DNA from 3 places in the Enterobacter cloacae complex sp. HYC033_NIDB genome. Region 3 is predicted to be linked to each of the others. Evidence: predicted binding sites of a transcription regulator. Region 3 holds the regulator's gene; each other region holds the start of a gene.

Region 1 (7,216 bases), 1.4 Mb from region 3:
GCCAGCGACATCCTGCTTGGGATCGGTGGGGAAAAAAATATTCAGCGTCTGGAAAACTGCATGACGCGTGTACGCGTCGAGGTGCACAACGACGAAAAGCTTGATTTAACGCGCCTGAAGCAGCTCCCCGGCGTGAGCGGGTACGTTAAACAGGGGCAACAGCACCAGCTGATTGTCGGTCCGGGCAAAGCGGCGCAGGTGGTTGATGCCATGCGCGCCCTGATGACGGGCAGTGAAACGGCTCCCGCCTTTGACGACGCGGAACGCACCAAAGCGCAGGCGAAAGCCAAATACAAAGCCCCCATGAGCGATGCGCTGCGCCAGCTGGCAAACGTCTTTATTCCTCTGATCCCGGCGTTTATCGCATCGGGGCTGATCACTGGGATTATCAATATCCTCAAGCGTCCGGATATTGTCGGGAATTTCGCCACCCAGTATCCGAACCTGCTGGGTATTCTGGCGATTTTCGGCAGCGCGGTGTTTGCCATCATGAACATTCTGGTGGGGGTAAACACGGCCAAAGTGTTCGGCGGCTCGCTGGCGATGGGCGGCGTAATGGCGGGTATCCTCTCCAGCCCGCAGCTGGCGCAGATTACGCTGTTTGGCGAGGCGCTTCAGCCTGGCCGAGGTGGGGTGATTGCCGTGCTGCTGGTGGTCATTCTGATGTGCTGGATCGAGAAAAAGCTGCGCGCGTTGCTGCCAGGCTCGCTTGAGCTGATCCTCAACCCGCTGCTGACCACATTGATTACCGGGAGCGTGGCGATTGTGGCGCTACAACCGTTAGGCGGCGCGATCTCTGAAGCCATCGCCCACGGCGCGTCTCTGGCGATCGATCGCGGCGGGCTGCTGGTGGGGGCCGTGCTGTCCGGGACCTTCCTGCCGTTAGTGCTGACCGGTCTGCATCAGGGGCTGGTGCCGATCCACGTCGAACTGGTACAGGCGCACGGCTATAACGCACTGCTGCCGATCCTGTCGATGGCGGGCGTTGGGCAGGTCGGCGCGGCCATCGCGGTGCTGATGAAAACCCGCAACGCGCGTCTGAAAAAGGTCATTAAAGGGGCGCTGCCGGTCGGGTTACTCGGTATCGGCGAACCGTTGATTTTCGGCGTGACCTTGCCTCTGGGTAAGCCGTTCCTGGCCGCCTGTCTCGGTGGCGCGGTGGGCGGGGCGTTAATCAGCTACTGGAAAGTGGCGACCGTCATTACCTTCGGGATCTCCGGTTTACCGCTGGCATTAACCATCGTGACCGGAAAAGTGATGCTCTATCTGTTAGGCTATCTGGTAGCGGTGATCGCCGGGTTCCTGTTTACCTGGCTGTTAGGATTCAACGACCCAGAGGAGTAAGGTTTGGCCAGTCACGAGCGTCGCGTTGTCTTTTTTGATCTGGATGGAACGCTGCATCAGCAGGATATGTTCGGCACCTTTATGCGCTACCTGCTGCGGCGCCAGCCCCTTAACGCGTTGCTGGTATTACCCCTGTTACCCGTTATTGGTATCGCGCTGCTGGTGAAAGGCCGTGCAGCGCGCTGGCCGATGAGCCTGCTGCTCTGGGGATGCACGTTTGGTCATAGCGAAGCGCGCCTTAAGCAGCTCGAACAGGATTTTGCGCACTGGTTTCGCGGGCACGTCGCCGCGTTTCCCGTGGTACAGGCGCGCCTGACCAGCTATCTCGACGCCAACGATGCCGATATCTGGCTGATTACCGGCTCCCCGCAGACGCTGGTGGAGCATGTCTATTTTGATACGCCCTGGCTGCCGCGCGTGAATCTTATCGCGACACAAATCGCGCGCGGCTACGGCGGCTGGGTGCTGACTATGCGCTGCCTCGGACATGAAAAAGTGGTGCAGCTGGAGAAACGCATCGGTACGCCGCTGCGTCTGTACAGCGGCTACAGCGACAGCAAGCAGGACAACCCGCTGCTCTATTTTTGCCAGCACCGCTGGCGCGTCACGCCTCTGGGCGAACTTCAGCAACTCGAATAGTCTTATCTGTACCGGCTGTGTATAATGCCGCCCGCTTTTCGACTGGAGTATCAGCCCTTGTCCAACCCTGAACACAATCATGAATACTGGATGCGCCATGCGCTGGCGCTGGCTCAGCGCGCCTGGGAAGAGGGCGAAGTGCCCGTGGGCGCGGTGCTGGTCCATAACAATCAGGTGATTGGGGAAGGGTGGAACCGTCCGATTGGCCGTCACGATCCTACCGCGCATGCTGAAATTATGGCCCTGCGTCAGGGCGGACTGGTGCTGCAAAACTATCGTCTGCTTGATACCACCCTGTATGTCACCCTTGAGCCGTGCGTAATGTGCTCCGGGGCGATGGTGCACAGCCGAATCGGTACGCTGGTGTTTGGCGCGCGGGATGAAAAGACGGGTGCTGCTGGTTCACTGATGGACGTACTTGGGCATCCGGGGATGAACCACCAGGTGAAAACTATCGGCGGGGTACTTGCACCAGAATGTTCGGGTCTGTTAAGTGACTTTTTTCGAATGCGTCGGCAGCAGAAAAAGCAACAAAAGGCAGAATTGAAACCGCAGGATGATTAAGCTCGTCCGGTGCGACCACCGGATAGCTTTCAGCCAGCTGTTGCGCCTCGGCCGCCTCTTTTTCTTTCTCCAGCAGATATCCCACCAGGCTTATCTGGTACTTACGAATATTTTCCACGTAGGCATACGCTTCATGCCCGCGCGCATAGCCGTACGTCAGCTTCTGGTACCACTGTTTCTGGCTAAGCAGCGGCAGGCGCTGTTTTACATCGGACCAGCTGTCCGGGTTACCTTTGGTTTTCGCCGTCAGCGCCCGCGCGTCGAGCATGTGCGCATAACCCATGTTATAGGCGGCCAGCGCAAACCAGATACGCTCCCCTTCCGGGACCGTCTCCGGCACTTTCGCCATCATATCCTGTAAATACTGCGCGCCGCCGCTGATGCTCTGTTCCGCATCGGTCCGGTCGCTGATGCCGAGGCTCTGGGCGGTATTTTTGGTCAGCATCATCAACCCGCGCACGCCCGTGGGTGAGGTGGCCTGAGCATCCCAGTGCGATTCCTGGTAGGAAATTGCCGCCAGCAGCTTCCAGTCAATCTCCTCGGCGTACTTCTCAAACAGCGGTTGCAGGTCCGGCAGCACACTGTCCACCGCGCGCAGGAAAGTGCGGGTGTCAACGTAATCAAAATCGTCCCCGTGACCGAGATATTTCTCTTCCAGGCGCGCCAGGGTGCCGTCTTCATTGATGGAATTAAAGAAATCGAGCATAGCCGCAGAGACGGTTTGATCGTCATCCAGCTGGGTAAACCAGGTCACCGGCTGTTCGTCGGTCACATCCAGCGCCACGGCAATTTCAGGATGAACGCGCTGGAAAAGGCTGATCGCCACCGAATCAGCAATGGTATAGGCCAGCTTTTTATCTTTTACCTGCTCCAGCAATTCAGTCGTGCCGAGTTTAGGATCGACCGTCCAGCTGAGGTTCGGGTATTTTTTCTCTTTCAACGCCCGCAGATCGTCAATCACCACATGGCCTGGCGCAATGGTCAATTGCTGGTCGGTGATGTCGGCCAGTGAGCGTGGGCGCAGGCTACCCACACGATAAACCACCTGCTGCGACACGGAGTAATAGGTCGGGCCCGGCTGATAGTTTTTGCTGCGTTCGCTGTTGTACACCAGACCTGCGGCGAGAATATCGGCACGGTCATGGTCCAAATCATCAAACAGCTGGTTGATGTTCTGCCGCACGGTAACTTTCAGCTTCACGCCCAGATAGTCCGCAAACAGCTGTGCCAGTTCGTAATCAAGACCGATGGTTTTACCGTTGATATCGTCGTAAATAAGCGGGGAGGAGAGGGTACTGACGCGCAACTCCCCCCGCTCCTGAATGGCGGCGATACGGTTTTCGGCCTTGCCGAACCAGGGGATAGACGGCCAGAGGGCCACTGCCAGCAGCAACGTAACAATGCCGATGAGCAGATAATTAATCTTTAATTTTTTCAATTAGTTAATTCTCTGCGACGCCGGTTGCCTCAGTGTGCTGTAGTCATGTTAAGAGTAGAGTTTGCCATTGATTGAGCGGCATTTTGCGCAAAGTAGCGCCAGTTGGCAACCAATTAGAGAGACAGGTCACATCTATTGTTAAACATAAAGGATGATTTTATTTCGACGCAAACGGTTTCGTCGGCGCTCAGGATTCTCTATAATGACGCCCGTTTTCCCCCCTTGCGCACACTGTAAGCGCCCCGGCGCTTCGAAGACGAGAGACTTATGATGGAAATTCTGCGTGGTTCGCCTGCACTGTCTGCCTTCCGTATTAACAAACTGCTGGCACGTTTTCAGGCGGCCGACCTTCCGGTAAGCAATATTTACGCTGAGTATGTCCATTTTGCTGACCTGAACGCCCCCCTGAATGCAGAGGAGCGCGTACAGCTGGAACGCCTGCTTAAATATGGCCCAAGCCTGAGCAGCCATACGCCGACCGGCAAATTAATCCTCGCCACGCCACGCCCTGGCACCATCTCCCCCTGGTCTTCCAAAGCCACCGACATCGCTCGCAACTGCGGCCTGAACCAGATTAACCGTCTGGAGCGCGGCGTGGCGTACTATGTGGAAGCGTCAACCCTGAGCGACGCGCAGTGGCAGGTGGTTGCCGCAGAGCTGCACGACCGCATGATGGAGAGCGTGTTTGATTCTCTGGATGATGCGCAGAAACTGTTCTCCCACCATCAGCCTGCGCCGGTACAGAGCGTGGATTTGCTGGGGCAGGGGCGTCAGGCGCTGATCGACGCAAACCTGCGTCTTGGTCTGGCGCTCGCAGAAGATGAAATCGACTACCTTCAGGATGCATTCGTTAAGCTGAATCGCAACCCGAACGACATCGAACTGTATATGTTCGCGCAGGCCAACTCCGAGCACTGCCGCCACAAGATTTTCAACGCCGACTGGATTATCGACGGCGAACAGCAGCCGAAGTCGCTGTTCAAAATGATCAAAAACACCATGGAGCAAACCCCTGACCACGTGCTGTCTGCCTATAAAGACAACGCCGCGGTGATGGAAGGTTCCGAGGTGGGCCGCTTCTTCGCCGACCGCGAAGCGGGGCGCTATGACTTCCACCAGGAGCCTGCGCATATCCTGATGAAAGTGGAAACCCACAACCACCCGACGGCGATCTCCCCGTGGCCGGGTGCAGCGACCGGCTCCGGCGGTGAAATCCGTGACGAAGGTGCGACCGGTCGCGGCGCGAAACCAAAAGCGGGTCTGGTCGGTTTCTCCGTTTCCAACCTGCGTATTCCAGGCTTTGAGCAGCCGTGGGAAGAAGACTTCGGCAAGCCAGAGCGCATTGTCACCGCGCTGGATATCATGACCGAAGGCCCGCTGGGCGGCGCGGCGTTCAACAACGAATTTGGTCGTCCGGCGCTGAACGGTTACTTCCGTACCTACGAAGAGAAAGTGGACAGCCACAACGGCGAAGAGCTGCGCGGCTACCACAAACCGATCATGCTGGCGGGCGGGATCGGCAACATTCGCGCCGATCATGTGCAGAAAGGCGAGATCGTCGTCGGCGCGAAGCTGATCGTGCTCGGCGGCCCGGCAATGAACATCGGTCTGGGCGGCGGGGCAGCATCGTCTATGGCCTCCGGCCAGTCTGATGCGGATCTCGACTTCGCGTCCGTGCAGCGCGACAACCCGGAAATGGAGCGCCGTTGTCAGGAAGTGATCGACCGCTGCTGGCAGCTCGGCGATGCCAACCCGATTCTGTTCATCCACGACGTGGGCGCGGGTGGACTCTCTAACGCCATGCCTGAGCTGGTGAGCGACGGCGGTCGCGGCGGACGCTTCAACCTGCGCGATATCCTGAGCGATGAGCCGGGCATGAGCCCGCTGGAAATCTGGTGTAACGAATCCCAGGAGCGCTACGTGCTGGCGGTTGCCGCCGATCAGCTGCCGCTGTTTGACGAGCTGTGCCGCCGCGAGCGCGCGCCGTATGCCGTCATCGGTGAAGCGACCGAAGAGCAGCACCTTTCCTTAAGCGACACCCACTTTGACAACCAGCCGATCGATCTGCCGCTGGACGTGCTGCTCGGCAAAACGCCGAAGATGACCCGCGACGTGCAGACTCGCAAAGCGGCGGGCAAAGCGCTGGATCGCCAGGGCATCACCGTGGCAGAAGCGGTTAACCGCGTGCTGCACCTGCCTGCCGTGGCAGAGAAAACCTTCCTGGTGACCATCGGCGACCGTACCGTGACCGGTATGGTATCGCGCGATCAGATGGTCGGCCCGTGGCAGATCCCGGTCGCTAACTGCGCCGTGACCACCGCGAGCCTCGACAGCTACTACGGCGAAGCGATGGCGCTGGGCGAACGCACGCCAGTGGCGCTGCTGGACTTCGCCGCTTCTGCCCGTCTGGCGGTCGGTGAAGCGCTGACCAACATCGCCGCGACGCAGATTGGCGATATCAAACGCATCAAACTTTCCGCGAACTGGATGGCCGCTGCCGGTCACCCGGGCGAAGATGCCGGCCTGTACGAAGCGGTGAAAGCGGTGGGTGAAGAGCTGTGTCCTGCGCTCGGCCTGACCATTCCGGTGGGTAAAGACTCCATGTCGATGAAAACCCGCTGGCAGGAAGGTAACGAGCAGCGCGAGATGACCTCTCCGCTGTCGCTGGTGATCACCGCGTTTGCGCGCGTGGAAGACGTGCGTCATACCGTTACGCCGCAGCTTTCCACTGAAGATAACGCCCTGCTGTTGATTGACCTCGGCAAAGGCCATAACGCGCTGGGCGCCACCGCGCTGGCGCAGGTTTACCGCCAGCTCGGCGATAAGCCAGCCGACGTGCGCGACGTCGCCCAGTTGAAAGGCTTCTACGACGCTATTCAGGCGCTGGTGGCGCAGCGTAAGCTGCTGGCCTACCACGACCGTTCCGATGGTGGCCTGCTGGTGACGCTGGCAGAGATGGCCTTCACCGGTCACTGCGGCGTTGAAGCAAACATTGCAACGCTTGGCGAAGACCGCCTGGCGGCGCTGTTTAACGAAGAGCTGGGTGCCGTCATTCAGGTACGCGCCGCAGATCGCGACGCGGTGGAAGCGATTCTGGCGCAGCACGGTCTGGCAGACTGCGTACACTATCTCGGTAAAGCGGTGCAGGGCGACCGTTTCGTGATTGAAGCCGACGGCCACGCGGTGTTCAGCGAAAGCCGCACCACGCTGCGTATGTGGTGGGCGGAAACC
Region 2 (7,216 bases), 370 kb from region 3:
TTTTTCGATGGCAGAGGCTATATTCAGGATGAATTAGCAAGACTCAACCATTTTTTCCGTGATTTCCGCGCGAATAAAATCAAAGCCATCGACCCTGGATTATTCGATCAGCTTTACCGCTTGCAGGGACTGCTGGGGACCAAAAGGCCGGTGCAACTCATTTCTGGCTATCGCTCTCTGGATACCAACAATGAACTGCGCGCCCACAGCCGTGGGGTAGCGAAAAAAAGCTATCACACTAAAGGGCAGGCGATGGATTTCCATATTGAAGGCGTTTCGTTAGCCAATATTCGCAAAGCGGCGTTATCTATGCGCGCAGGTGGTGTAGGATACTACCCACGTAGCAACTTTGTGCATATTGATACCGGGCCGGTTCGGCACTGGTAATAACGAAACACAGGAGCAGTATGAACTATCGTATTATTCCGGTTACCGCGTTCTCACAGAACTGTTCATTGATCTGGTGTGAACAAACTAAACTGGCCGCGCTTGTCGATCCCGGTGGAGACGCCGGGACAATCAAGCAGGAAGTCGCTGCCAGCGGTGTAACGCTGATGCAGATTTTACTCACCCATGGCCATCTCGACCATGTGGGTGCAGCGGCAGAACTGGCTGAACACTACGGTGTGCCGATTATCGGCCCGGAAAAAGAAGATGAGTTCTGGCTTCAGGGGCTACCTGCCCAAAGCCGTATGTTTGGTCTGGATGAGTGTCAGCCACTGACACCGGACCGCTGGCTGAACGAAGGCGATCGCGTTAACGTAGGGAATGTAACTTTACAGGTGTTGCATTGCCCCGGGCATACGCCCGGCCATATTGTCTTCTTTGATGACGTGTCGCGCCTGCTGATTTCCGGTGACGTGATTTTCAAAGGGGGCGTAGGACGCAGTGATTTCCCACGCGGCGATCACGGTCAGCTGATTCAGTCGATTAAGCAGAAGTTATTGCCGTTAGGTGATGATGTGACGTTTATCCCTGGACACGGACCGATGTCGACGCTGGGCGATGAGCGGTTGCATAACCCGTTCCTTCAGGATGAAATGCCTGTCTGGTAAACCCGGTAAAATAAAAAAGCCTGCGCGATGCAGGCTTTTTTTATGGGTGCAGGTTACAGCACCGCGACAATGGCTTCGCACAGCGGCGCCATGTTGTCAGGCGTCATACCTGCAACGTTCACGCGGCCAGAGGCAACGGCATACACGCCAAACTCTTCACGCAGGCGCAGCACCTGCTCTTTGGTCAGGCCGCTGAAGGAGAACATGCCGTTCTGCTTGATGATGAAGCTGAAGTCACGGTCAGCGCCTTTCTCAGCCAGCGTGTTCACAAACAGCAGACGCATGCGCTGAATGCGCTGACGCATATCGTTCAGCTCTTGCTCCCAGATTGCGCGCAGCGCATCGTTGCTCAGGATCGTCGCGACCACAGACGCACCGTGTGCCGGTGGGTTAGAGTAGTTAGCGCGGATCACGGACTTCATCTGGCTGAATGCGCGATCGACGGTTGCTTCGTCAGCAGCCACCAGCGTACAGGCGCCGACACGCTCGTTATACAGACCAAAGTTCTTGGAATAGGAGCTTGCGACAATCAGCTCCTGATGGACGGCGGCGAATGCGCGCAGACCTTCTGCATCTTCTTCCAGACCACGGGCAAAGCCCTGGTAAGCGAAGTCGAACAGCGGCAGCCAGCCTTTTTCAACGGACAGCTTAGCCAGCTGTTCCCACTGCTCAAGCGTAGGATCGATACCGGTTGGGTTATGGCAGCAGCCGTGGAACAGCACCACATCGCCCGCCTGGGCTTCGCTCAGGCTGGCCAGCAGACCGTCGAAATCCAGCGCGTGGTTTGCCGCGTCGTAGTAGGCGTATTCACGCACTTCCAGACCCGCAGAATTAAAAACGCTCTTGTGGTTCGGCCAGCTTGGATTGCTTACCCACACACGCTTCACAGAGGTGTTTTTCGCCAGGAAATCTGCCGCCACGCGCAGTGCGCCGGTACCGCCTGGGGTCTGCGCCGTGCGGGCGCGTTTTTCGCTCACAATGGTGCTGCCTTTGCCGAACAGCAGCTCCTGGGTGCAGCGACCAAATTCAGGGATACCATCAATACCGAGGTAGTTTTTGGTGGTTTCGTTTTCCAGCAGATACTGCTCAGCTTTTTTGACGCTGGTCAGTACCGGAGTTTTGCCGGTTTCATCTTTATATACACCAATACCCAGGTTGATTTTGCCAGGGCGGTCGTCGGCACGAAACAGATCGGCCAGGCCCAGAATTGGGTCGGCAGGAGCGGCAGTAATGTTCTCAAACATGACGAAGTTCCATTGTGATTACAGAAGTGAAATCCGCTATCAGGTTAACGGTAGATTTACAAAATGCCAACCGTTTGCGACGAAAAGCGTGCGGCTTTTCAAAAGTCGCTATTATTTTCTCTCAGGAATAAAAAAACAGGGCCGAAGCCCTGTTCATTAAGCATATAACAACGAGGTGTGCTGATTAGAACTGGTAAACCAGACCCAGAGCCACGATATCGTCGTTGTTGATGCCCAGCTTGTTGTCGTCTTTCAGCTGGTTGATCTGATAGTCAACATAGGTAGACATGTTTTTGTTGAAGTAGTATGTCGCACCAACGTCGATGTAGTTGATGTAGTCTTCGTCACCGATACCTTCTACGTCTTTCGCTTTAGATTTGTAGTAAGCGATGGATGGACGCAGACCGAAGTCGAACTGGTACTGAGCGACGACAGAGAAGTCCTGAGACTTGTTAGCGAAACCACGGCTGCCCAGACGCGCTGCGTTACGCATTTCGCCATAAATAGCTGCCAGGTAGATGTTGTTCGCGTCATATTTCAGGCCGGTTGCCCACTGTTCAGCTTTGTCACCTTTACCCCATTCCAGCGTCTGCTGGTTGTTGGTACGGTCAGCTGCACCATAAGCACCCACAATGCCGAAACCGTCGAAATCATAGCTCAGAGAGGTTGCCCAGCCGTCACCGTTGGAACGTACTGCGTCATCACGTTCATTTTTGCCCAGGTACTGAACACCAAAGTTCAGACCGTCAACCAGGCCGAAGAAGTTGCTGTTACGGTAAGTCGCCAGACCACCCGTACGGCCTGCGAAGAAGTTATCGCTTGCGCCGGTGTCGCCGCCGAACTCAGGCAGCATATCGGTGATGCCGATTGCGTCATAGACCAGACCGTAGTTACGACCGTAGTCGAAGGAGCCTGCGTCACCAAATTTCAGACCTGCGAATGCCAGACGGGTTTTGTTGCCGTTCTGTGCATCGCCACCTTCAGAGTTGTTACCCTGGAAGTTGTATTCCCACTGACCGTAGCCAGTCAGCTGATCGTTGATCTGAGTTTCACCTTTGAAGCCCAGACGCGCGTAAGTGTTGTCGCCATCGTTGCCCGCGTAATCAGAGAAGTAATGCAGGCCAACTGCTTTCCCGTAAAGATCTAATTTGTTGCCGTCTTTGTTATAGATTTCAGCAGCGTTTGCTGCACCGGCTACCAGCAGGGCAGGGACTACCACTGCCAGGATATTGCGCTTCATCATTATTTATTACCCTCATTGGTTTTTTTATGACACTCGCCACTGCCGCCAATAAATTCTGTCAATAAATATTTCCGGAACTATTGATGAGAGTTAGGGAAGGTGCGAACAAGTTCCTGATATGAGATCATCATATTCATCCGGAGCGCATCCCAGAGGGACATCATGAGCCATCAACTCACCTTCGCCGATAGTGAATTCAGCACTAAGCGCCGTCAGACCCGAAAAGAGATTTTCCTCTCCCGCATGGAGCAGATTCTGCCATGGCAGAATATGACCGCTGTCATCGAGCCGTTTTATCCCAAGGCGGGCAATGGCCGACGGCCCTATCCGCTGGAGACCATGCTGCGTATTCACTGCATGCAGCATTGGTACAACCTGAGCGACGGTGCCATGGAAGATGCCCTGTACGAAATCGCCTCCATGCGCCTGTTTGCCCGATTATCCCTGGATAGCGCCCTGCCGGATCGCACCACCATCATGAATTTCCGCCACCTGCTCGAGCAGCATCAACTGGCCCGTCAATTGTTCAAGACCATCAATCGCTGGCTGGCCGAAGCAGGCGTCATGATGACCCAAGGCACTTTGGTGGATGCCACCATCATTGAGGCACCCAGCTCGACCAAGAACAATGAGCAGCAACGCGATCCGGAGATGCATCAGACCAAGAAAGGCAATCAGTGGCACTTTGGCATGAAGGCCCACATTGGTGTCGATGCCAAGAGTGGCCTGACCCACAGCCTGGTCACCACCGCGGCCAACGAGCATGACCTCAATCAGCTGGGTAATCTGCTTCATGGAGAGGAGCAATTTGTCTCAGCCGATGCCGGCTACCAAGGAGCGCCACAGCGCGAGGAGCTGGCCGAGGTGGATGTGGACTGGCTGATCGCCGAGCGTCCCGGCAGGGTAAAAACCTTGAAGCAGCATCCGCGCAAGAACAAAACGGCCATCAACATCGAATACATGAAAGCCAGCATCCGTGCCAGGGTGGAGCACCCGTTTCGCATCATCAAGCGGCAGTTCGGCTTCGTGAAAGCCAGATACAAGGGGCTGCTGAAAAACGATAACCAACTGGCGATGTTATTCACCCTGGCCAACCTGTTTCGGGTGGACCAAATGATACGTCAGTGGGAGAGATCTCAGTAAAAACCGGAAATAACGCCAGAAATGGTGGAAAAAATAGCCTAAATAGGCTGATTCGATGTGTTTGCGGGAAAAAAATCGGCCCAGATCCGCGAAATTTTAATCAGCGAGTCAGCTTGGGAAGAAATGACCTGCTTATTCGCACCTTCCTTAGGTGTCTTTATGTGTCTGACAGGCATCTTTCCATTCATAGAACCGTTTCGCTACACTGAAAGTGCTACAATCTTCAAGATTCAGTTACCAAAAGAAAATATATGTAACTAAATATGTATTTTTGGGAACTTTGTGAAGCACCTCAAATTTCAGTGCCACCTGGCGAATTAAACATCCGCTTTATTCTTATATATATGATTTCCTTATGTTTAATTTAGCTAAAGGCCTTTCGTATAAACAGAAGTTAAACGGCTCATTTTTTCTTATGATCGACAAAAGCCATCCAGACGGCTGTGAAATTGGTTGTTTTTTATGCTAATGCGTAAGAATTGTTTTAAGCGCAATAAGAATGGGGTTATTTTTTTTGTCTCAGGATATTTCGTGGAAACAAAACGTAACAGGTAGAGGTAATAGCGGGGTTGTGGTTTAAAGACGCTTACTTCTGACTGACGAAAACTGACATTGCAGGATAAAATAATGGCCAGCATTTGCTGGCCATTAATGATTTGGTCGGTTAGAAACTTGCGTTACGCGGTGTGCGTGGGAACGGAATCACATCACGTACGTTCTGAACACCTGTTACGTAAGCAATCAGACGTTCGAAGCCCAGGCCAAAGCCGGAGTGTGGAACGGTGCCGTAGCGACGGAGATCGCGATACCAGCTGTAGTCCGCCGGGTTCAGGCCCATCTCCTGCATACGCGCGTCCAGCACATCCAGGCGCTCTTCACGCTGGGAGCCACCGATGATCTCACCGATGCCCGGCGCGAGGACATCCATCGCGGCAACGGTTTTACCGTCTTCGTTAAGGCGCATATAGAACGCCTTAATGTCTTTCGGATAGTTTTTCACCACAACCGGTGCTTTAAAGTGCTTCTCTGCCAGATAACGTTCGTGCTCGGAGGAGAGATCCACGCCCCAGTAAACCGGGTTTTCGAATTTCTCACCGCATTTTTCCAGGATTGCGACCGCGTCGGTGTAATCCACCTGCGCGAAGTCTGCGGAGACGAAGCGCTCAAGACGGGCGATGGCGTCGTTATCGACACGCTCAGCGAAGAATTTCATGTCGTCTGCGCGCTCCTCGAGAACGGCTTTAAACACGTATTTCAGCATCGCTTCTGCCAGGGCTGCCGCGTCATTCAGATCGGCAAAGGCCACTTCCGGCTCCAGCATCCAGAATTCCGCCAGGTGACGGCTGGTGTTGGAGTTTTCCGCACGGAAGGTTGGGCCGAAGGTATAGATCTTAGACAGCGCACAGGCGTAGGTTTCACCGTTGAGCTGGCCGGAAACCGTCAGGAAGGCTTCTTTACCAAAGAAGTCTTTGTCGTAATCGACTTTACCTTCCGGCGTACGCGGCAGATTTTCCATATCCAGCGTTGAAACGCGGAACATTTCACCTGCGCCTTCGGTATCGGAAGCCGTGATCAGCGGAGTAGAAACCCAGAAGTAACCCTGCTCGTCAAAGAAACGATGCAGCGCCTGCGCCAGCGTATGACGCACGCGGGCAACCGCACCAATCAGGTTGGTGCGCGGACGCAGGTGCGCGACTTCACGCAGATATTCGATGCTGTGACGCTTTGCAGCCATCGGGTAGGTGTCAGGATCTTCAACCCAGCCGGTCACTTCCACCGAGGTCGCCTGAATTTCGTAGCTCTGACCCTGGCCCGGAGAGGCCACCACAACACCGGTGACGATCACGGAACAGCCGGTTGTCAGGTGCAGAACGTCATCATTGTAATTGGGCAGAGAATTATTAATGACGGCCTGTACAGGATCAAAGCAGGAACCGTCATAGACGGCGAGGAAGGAGATGCCAGCTTTAGAATCTCGGCGAGTACGCACCCATCCGCGCACGGTGACCTCCTGGTCAACGGCGACACGGCCCTGGAGTACGTCGGCTACAGGCACAACGCTCATAATATTCTCTCTGTTAATAGTCGGAAAAAATAAACACTTGTCCGCCCTTATAGGGGGGATATCTATGTTACCTGCCATCCGCTATCAGACAAGTAAATTTCACCGTCTTAAGAGAAGAAATAAGAAATTAATAAGAGAAGGGGAGCCATGAAGGCTCCCCCGAAGCCGTTAGCTGGCTTTTTTAACCTGAGGCAGATCGAAGGCTTTACGTAATGCGCGGACAAACGCTTTGTCATGGCAGATGGTTTTGCCCGGACTGTCGGAGAGCTTCGCGACCGGCTTACCGTTACATTCCACCAGTTTTATGACGATGTTCAGCGGTTTCACCTGAGGAATATCACAGGTTAACCGCGTACCAATCCCGAAACTCAGGTTCACCCGCGATGAGAAATGGCGATAAAGGTCGACGGCTTTCGCCAGGTCAAGGTTATCGGAGAAGACCAGCACCTTACTCATGGGGTCGATG
Region 3 (7,216 bases):
CACAATGCCACCTTTGATCACAGCTTCACTATGGCTGCCGCCGAGCGTGCCTCGCTCAAGCGTAATCCATTCCATCCGTTTGTGACCTTCGACACCGCCGCGCTGAGCGGCCTGGCGCTGGGGCAAACCGTGCTCTCTAAAGCCTGCATCACGGCGGGTATTGCGTTTGACGGCACCCAGGCGCATTCCGCGTTATACGACACCGAGCGTACGGCGGAGCTGTTCTGTGAGATCGTCAACCGCTGGAAACGTCTCGGCGGCTGGCCGCTGCCGATGGGCGACGAGGCCGATCTTCAATCGTAGGTTGGGTAATCAATAGCCCCACAGGCAAAAAAAAGCGACCAACATAATGTGGTCGCTTTTTTATATCCGCAGAAAACTTACTCTGCGTCCGGCTCTTCGGTTTTATACTTCGCCGCAGTCTCTTTGATCAGCTGTTGCAGTTCGCCGCGCTGATACATTTCAATCAGGATGTCGCATCCACCGACCAGTTCACCATCAACCCACAGCTGTGGGAAGGTCGGCCAGTTGGCGTATTTTGGCAGTTCAGCACGAATGTCCGGGTTTTGCAGGATATCAACGTAAGCAAAACGCTCACCACAGGCGGACAGCGCCTGAACCGCTTGCGCGGAGAAGCCGCAGCTTGGCAGCTTCGGAGAACCTTTCATGTACAGGAGAATCGGGTTTTCAGCGATCTGGCGCTGAATTTTTTCAATAGTGGTGCTCATGTCTTGCTTCCTTTAACTTCTGTTACGGCATCAGTCTGACATTGTAGCGGGTCAGGCCGACATCGGAAAATAACATTTTTGTCACGTCTAATTATTTTATCGCTTATCGCATAAAGTTGCATTGCTAATGTCGTTTATCCCCAGACGGGGTGCGGTTTTGCTTAAGGAGCGAACAGGAGTGCGTCAGAATGGTGAATTTTTTTGCACTTGCTAACGAAACATAATTTTTGAATGAAAAATGCTATTAACTTCTTCTGATTTTATGGATTAGAATCGACAGGTTTTGTAAATCTCACGCGGGTATGCATTGTGGCCTGCATTTATCAGGGGACTGCCCAGTGGCGCGGATAACTAAAATCTCGATGACGCTCTGTGCTTTACTGTTTACCACACTCTCATTTACGCCAGCGGCGAACGCCTCTGAACAGGCGCGGCATTCTGCTGTACAAAAATCGCATCTGGCAAAAACCACAGAACGTAAGAAAAAAACCACCAGTAAAACAGTAAAGAAGAAAACCACCGCTCAGACCAAAAAGACCGCCTCCAGTAAACCCAAAACTCTCCGTTCCGGCACGCACAAAACCACCCGCACGACCGCCAGCCTGGTGAATGAAAAATGCACCGTGCGCAAAGGCCATAAAACGAAATGCGCAAAAGTGACGAAGCTGGCTGACGTGCATAAAGCGCGTATGCAGAAAGCGCAAAAAACGGCGATGAACAAACTGATGGGGCAAATAGGTAAACCGTATCGCTGGGGTGGCACCTCTCCGCGCACCGGTTTTGACTGTAGTGGGCTGGTTTATTATGCCTATAAAGATCTGGTGAAGTTTCGCATTCCACGCACCGCCAATGAGATGTACCATCTGCGCGACGCCGCGCCTGTAAACCGTGGCGAACTGCAAAATGGCGACCTGGTGTTCTTCCGCACCCAGGGACGCGGTACGGCCGATCACGTTGGGGTGTATGTGGGTAACGGTAAATTTATCCAGTCACCGCGCAGCGGTCAGGACATTCAGATCACCTCTCTCAGCGAAGATTATTGGGTGCGCCACTATGTGGGTGCGCGCCGCGTGATGACGCCAAAAACCATTCGCTAAACCCTGCCCTGCCGCCTCCATGGCAGGGTAAGTTCCTCTTTTGCATACCCTTTCAATTTGCTATTCTGTCCTTGTTATCTGTAGGGTTATTGGCAACGTATAAAACTATAAGGAGAGAAGCAATGTCGTTCGAATTACCTGCACTACCGTATGCAAAAGACGCCCTGGTCCCGCACATTTCCGCGGAAACCCTGGAGTACCATTACGGCAAGCATCACCAGACCTATGTCACCAACCTGAACAATCTGATCAAGGGCACCGATTTTGAAGGCAAAACGCTGGAAGAGATCGTGCGCAGTTCAGACGGCGGCGTATTCAACAACGCCGCACAGGTGTGGAACCACACCTTCTACTGGCACTGCCTGGCCCCCAATGCAGGCGGAGAACCTACCGGTGAGCTGGCGGCAGCGATTAACGCCGCGTTCGGCAGTTTCGCGGATTTTAAAACGAAGTTTACTGACGCAGCCGTTAAAAACTTTGGCTCCGGCTGGACCTGGCTGGTCAAAGAGGCTGATGGCAAACTGGCTATCGTTTCCACTTCTAATGCGGGTACCCCTCTGACCACCAGCGCCACGCCGCTGATGACCGTGGACGTATGGGAACACGCCTATTACATTGATTACCGTAATGCGCGCCCGAACTACCTGGAACACTTCTGGGCACTGGTTAACTGGGAATTTGTTGCGAAGAACTTCGCCGCGTAAGAGACACGCAGAAGGGGCAGCCCTTCTGCGTTTTTGTTTATTCCGCCGTACACACCGCTTCAGGCTGTTTACGACCAGACATCATCACCAGCAGCAGGCCGAGTGCAGCAATGATCGCCCCCATCACCGGCACAAAGCTGTAACCCAAACCACCTGAGATCACCGCCCCGCCCGCTGCGGCCCCCAGCGCATTGCCCAGGTTAAACGCACCGATATTCACCGACGAAGAGAGCCCCGGCGCTTCGTGCGCAACGCGCATTACACGCATCTGCAACGGTGGCACCACGGCAAAGGTTGCGGCGCCCCACACCACCATGGCAATCGCGGCACCCACTTCGTTACGCGCCAGCCACGGAATCGCCACCATGATGACAATCAGCAGCGTTAAAAAACCTTTCAGTGTTCCACTGACGGAGCGGTCGGCAAATTTCCCGCCGAGATAGTTGCCAATCGAGAACCCGACACCAATCAGCACCAGCATCGCGGTAACAAAGAGTGGCGTTGCGTGGGTAATGTCGTGCAGCACCGGGGAGATATAGGTGTAGAGCGTAAACATCGCCCCGGCCCCCAGTACCGTGGTGAGCAGCGCGGACAACACCTGAGGACGCATCAGCACCGCCAGCTCTTTACGTACTTCCGGACGTTCTCCCGCACTTCCTTTCGGCAGTGAGAAGAACAGCGCAACCATCGCGACCACGCCCAGTCCGGCGGTTGCGAGGAAAGACATACGCCAGCCGATGGCTTCTCCCAGCCAGGTGGCAGCGGGAACGCCGCCGATATTAGCGATGGTGAGGCCCATGAACATAGTGGCTACCGCGCTGGCCTGCTTATGTTTTGGCACCACGCTGGCGGCAACAACCGAGCCCAGTCCGAAGAAGGCGCCATGGTTGAGGCTGGTCAGAATGCGCGAAAGCATCAGAGTGGTGTAATCGGGCGAAATCGCGGAAAGCACATTTCCGAGAGTGAAAATCGCCATCAGGAAAATCAGCGCATTGCGGCGAGCGCGGTGGGAAAGCAGCAGCGTCATCAGCGGCGCGCCCACCATCACGCCAATCGCGTAGGCGCTAATTAACATACCGGCCGCAGGAATTGAGACGTCCACACCCCGGGCGATAACAGGCAATAACCCCATAGGGGAGAATTCAGTGGTGCCAATCCCAAAGGCGCCAATCGCCAGGGCCAGCAGGGGAAAATTGATTTTCATGAAGAGACTCCGGATACCGTGCCATAACCCGGCACAGAACTAAGAAGTCAAAAGCATGACATCAATCACAAAAAATGAGAAGTTAACATTTTGGCAAAAGATTTTTGCCGGAGAGGTAACAATAGCGGCAAGAGAGGGAGAAAGTTCTCCCTCCGCCTGAATCAGTGCAGTGCAGCGGTTAAACCACCGGCAACAATCAGAGCAAGAACAACAATGGTGGTAAACAGCGAAAACTTCAGATCGGTACTCATCAATTTTTCTCCTTTTATTCACCCTACGAAAAGTGAGCTTGCTCATTTTTACACAGTTCAGGTCAAAAATCTTCCAGGATTTAAACGGATATCCACTTTACCTCTTCCCCTTTTCATCAAGATAGGACAAAATTCCACGCTAAATTTATTAGCGTACCGGCCACTGACCCCCTCCTGACGTCCTGTGTCGTTTTCCCGGCGTGTCGCAACTCATGTTTGCGTGATAAGGGTGAGAGAAGGCAAACGTTTACCTTCAATTTTTTCAGGAGCTTAGGATATGGTCTGGAGTGACATTTAATGGCAACAATTAAAGACGTAGCAAAACGCGCAAACGTTTCCACTACAACCGTATCACATGTTATTAACAAAACGCGTTTCGTCGCTGAAGAGACGCGTAATGCCGTCTGGGCGGCAATCAAAGAACTGCACTACTCGCCAAGTGCCGTCGCCCGCAGCCTGAAGGTTAATCACACCAAATCGATTGGCCTGCTGGCCACCAGCAGTGAAGCGGCCTACTTTGCTGAAATCATCGAAGCCGTTGAAAAAAACTGCTTCCAGAAAGGCTATACCCTGATTCTGGGCAACGCGTGGAACAACATTGAAAAACAGCGCGCTTACCTGTCAATGATGGCGCAAAAGCGCGTCGACGGCCTGCTGGTAATGTGTTCTGAATACCCTGAGTCGGTCCTTTCCATGCTGGAAGAGTATCGCCACATTCCGATGGTGGTCATGGACTGGGGCGAAGCGCGCGCAGACTTCACCGACTCCGTTATTGATAACGCCTTTGAAGGCGGCTACATGGCGGGGCGTTATCTGGTAGAACGCGGTCATCGTGAAATTGGCGTGATCCCGGGTCCGCTGGAGCGTAACACCGGAGCTGGCCGTCTGGCCGGTTTCATGAAAGCGATGGAAGAGGCGCTGATCACCGTGCCGGAAAACTGGATTGTTCAGGGCGACTTCGAGCCGGAGTCGGGCTATCGCGCCATGCAGCAGATCGTCTCCCAGCCGCATCGCCCTACCGCGGTGTTCTGCGGCGGCGACATCATGGCGATGGGCGCGCTCTGCGCGGCGGATGAACTCGGCCTGCGCGTCCCGCAGGATATCTCGGTGATCGGCTATGACAACGTGCGCAACGCCCGCTTCTTTACCCCGGCGCTGACCACCATTCACCAGCCGAAAGATTCGCTGGGTGAAACGGCCTTCAACATGCTGCTGGACAGGATCGTCAACAAGCGTGAACAGTCCCAGTCCATTGAAGTTCACCCGCGCCTGATTGAACGCCGTTCCGTTGCGGACGGTCCGTTCCGCGACTACCGTCGTTAATCTCATTACGGGGCCAGCTATGCTGGTTCCCGCAACCACTCCCGGTTCAGCGTTTCGCTGTCGCCCAGATAATCCAGCAGCCAGGCCATGGCGGGCGAGACGTCGTTTTGCTGCCACGTCAGACAGCACGCGGCATCCGGGAAGGGGTTTTCCAGCGTCAAGGCCACCCACTCTCCCGCATCGATGCGCGGGCGCGCAAAATGCACCGGCACCATGCCAACGCACAGCCCCGCGCTCAGACAGGTGGCCGACGACTCCCAGTCCGGCGCGACCACGCGGCGCTGATTATCCAGCAGCCAGGTAATGCGCTTGGGCAGCGAGCGGGAGGTATCTTCCAGCACCAGCGAGGGCCAGTTGCGTAAGGTGTCATCGCTCAGCGGACCTTCCAGCGCCGCCAGCGGGTGATCGCGCGCGACCACGCAGGTCCAGCTCAGCATGCCCATGTCGCGAAACGCGTAGCGCCCCCCAACCGGGATCGCCTGGGTTGCACCAATCGCCATCTCCGCCCTGCCGTCCGCCAGCGCATCCCAGACGCCGTTGAACACTTCCTGCGAAACACGCAGTTCGACGTCGGAAAAATGACGATAGAAATCGACGATCATCTGCCGGGTCCGCTCCGGCTTAACGATGTTATCCACCGCGATAGCGAGATGCCCGCGCCAGCCGTTGGCGATCTGCTGGCACTGCTCACGGGTGATCTGCATTTTTTTGATAACAGACCGCCCTTCCTTCAAAAACCACGCTCCGGCAGGCGTGAGCTCCACGTCGCGATGGCGCCGCTCGAACAGCGGGACCGCCAGCCACGCTTCCAGCTGGCGCACCGTATAGCTGATAGCCGAGGGAACGCGATGCAGCTCCTGGGCGGCACCGGTAAAGCTGCCGTTACGCGCCACGGCATCAACCACTTCAAGGGAATAATCTGACCACATCTTTAGCCTGCAAATTTTTTGAACGCACCCGCCAAATATTAGCGTTTCACAAGCCGCTTTGCACTCCCTACACTCTGCGCCAACGTACACCTGCCTCCTCAGGAGAAAAAAGTGCAACCCAGGAAAGGATTTTTAGTCTGGCTCGGCGGCTTAAGCGTGCTGGGCTTTTTGGCAACCGATATGTATCTGCCCGCGTTCGCCGCGATGCAGGAAGATTTGCAAACCCCTGCCGCCGCCATCAGCGCCAGTTTAAGTTTGTTCCTTGCTGGCTTTGCTTTTGCGCAATTGCTGTGGGGGCCGCTCTCGGATCGTTTTGGCCGTAAGCCCGTCCTGTTGTTGGGGCTGGCGATTTTTGCCGTAGGCTGTCTGGGCATGCTGTGGGTCCGCGATGCCGCCTGGCTGCTGGCGCTGCGCTTTATTCAGGCGGTCGGCGTCTGCGCCGCAGCGGTGACCTGGCAGGCGCTGGTGACCGATTACTACCCCGCCTCGCGCACTAACCGCATATTCGCCACTATTATGCCGCTGGTCGGCCTGTCGCCGGCGCTTGCCCCGTTACTGGGCAGCTGGATCCTGGCGCATTTCGACTGGCAGGCCATTTTCGCCACGCTCTTTGCTATTACGCTGGTCCTGATGCTGCCTGCTTTCGGGCTTAAACCTGCGCATAAAAAAGAGACGCATCCGGACGCAAAGCCCATCACCTTTACCTCTTTACTGCGGTCGAAAGCCTATCGCGGTAACGTGCTGATTTATGCTGCCTGCTCTGCCAGCTTCTTTGCCTGGCTAACCGGTTCGCCGTTCATTCTGCATGACATGGGCTACAGCCCGGCGGCTATCGGCCTGAGCTATGTACCACAGACCATCGCCTTCCTGGTGGGTGGCTATGGCTGTCGCGCCGCGCTGCAAAAATGGGAAGGCCAACAGATGCTGCCCTGGCTGCTGGTGCTGTATGCACTAAGCGTGATTGCGACCTGGGCTGTCGG

The links. Region 3 encodes PurR, which represses purine synthesis genes. Its sites were predicted from a motif close to CANGCAAACGTTTGCNTG; they were not measured.
Region 1: purL (phosphoribosylformylglycinamidine synthase) is a predicted target of PurR. The motif match lies at 4,150-4,167, and genes of this name have one in related genera.
Region 2: O1721_RS11860 (amino acid aminotransferase) is a predicted target of PurR. The motif match lies at 2,363-2,380, and genes of this name have one in related genera.

The regions. Positions count from the first base shown of each region.
Region 1 is NZ_CP115123.1:4,289,659-4,296,874, reverse strand. It holds gene O1721_RS20505 (PTS transporter subunit EIIC) at 1-1,344, shown strand, start outside; gene yfhb (phosphatidylglycerophosphatase C) at 1,348-1,983, shown strand; gene tadA (tRNA adenosine(34) deaminase TadA) at 2,008-2,547, shown strand; gene mltF (membrane-bound lytic murein transglycosylase MltF) at 2,435-3,985, opposite strand; gene purL (phosphoribosylformylglycinamidine synthase) at 4,253-7,216, shown strand, end outside.
Region 2 is NZ_CP115123.1:2,500,622-2,507,837, forward strand. It holds gene mepK (peptidoglycan L,D-endopeptidase MepK) at 1-387, shown strand, start outside; gene O1721_RS11855 (MBL fold metallo-hydrolase) at 408-1,055, shown strand; gene O1721_RS11860 (amino acid aminotransferase) at 1,109-2,299, opposite strand; gene ompF (porin OmpF) at 2,484-3,542, opposite strand; gene O1721_RS11870 (IS5-like element ISKpn26 family transposase) at 3,705-4,685, shown strand; gene O1721_RS11875 (hypothetical protein) at 4,667-4,894, shown strand; gene asnS (asparagine--tRNA ligase) at 5,350-6,750, opposite strand; gene pncB (nicotinate phosphoribosyltransferase) at 6,919-7,216, opposite strand, start outside.
Region 3 is NZ_CP115123.1:2,874,915-2,882,130, reverse strand. It holds gene rnt (ribonuclease T) at 1-303, shown strand, start outside; gene grxD (monothiol glutaredoxin 4) at 381-728, opposite strand; gene O1721_RS13905 (C40 family peptidase) at 1,067-1,825, shown strand; gene sodB (superoxide dismutase [Fe]) at 1,948-2,529, shown strand; gene O1721_RS13895 (MFS transporter) at 2,567-3,733, opposite strand; gene cydH (cytochrome bd-I oxidase subunit CydH) at 3,895-3,984, opposite strand; gene purR (HTH-type transcriptional repressor PurR) at 4,282-5,307, shown strand; gene punR (DNA-binding transcriptional activator PunR) at 5,325-6,236, opposite strand; gene punC (purine nucleoside transporter PunC) at 6,348-7,216, shown strand, end outside.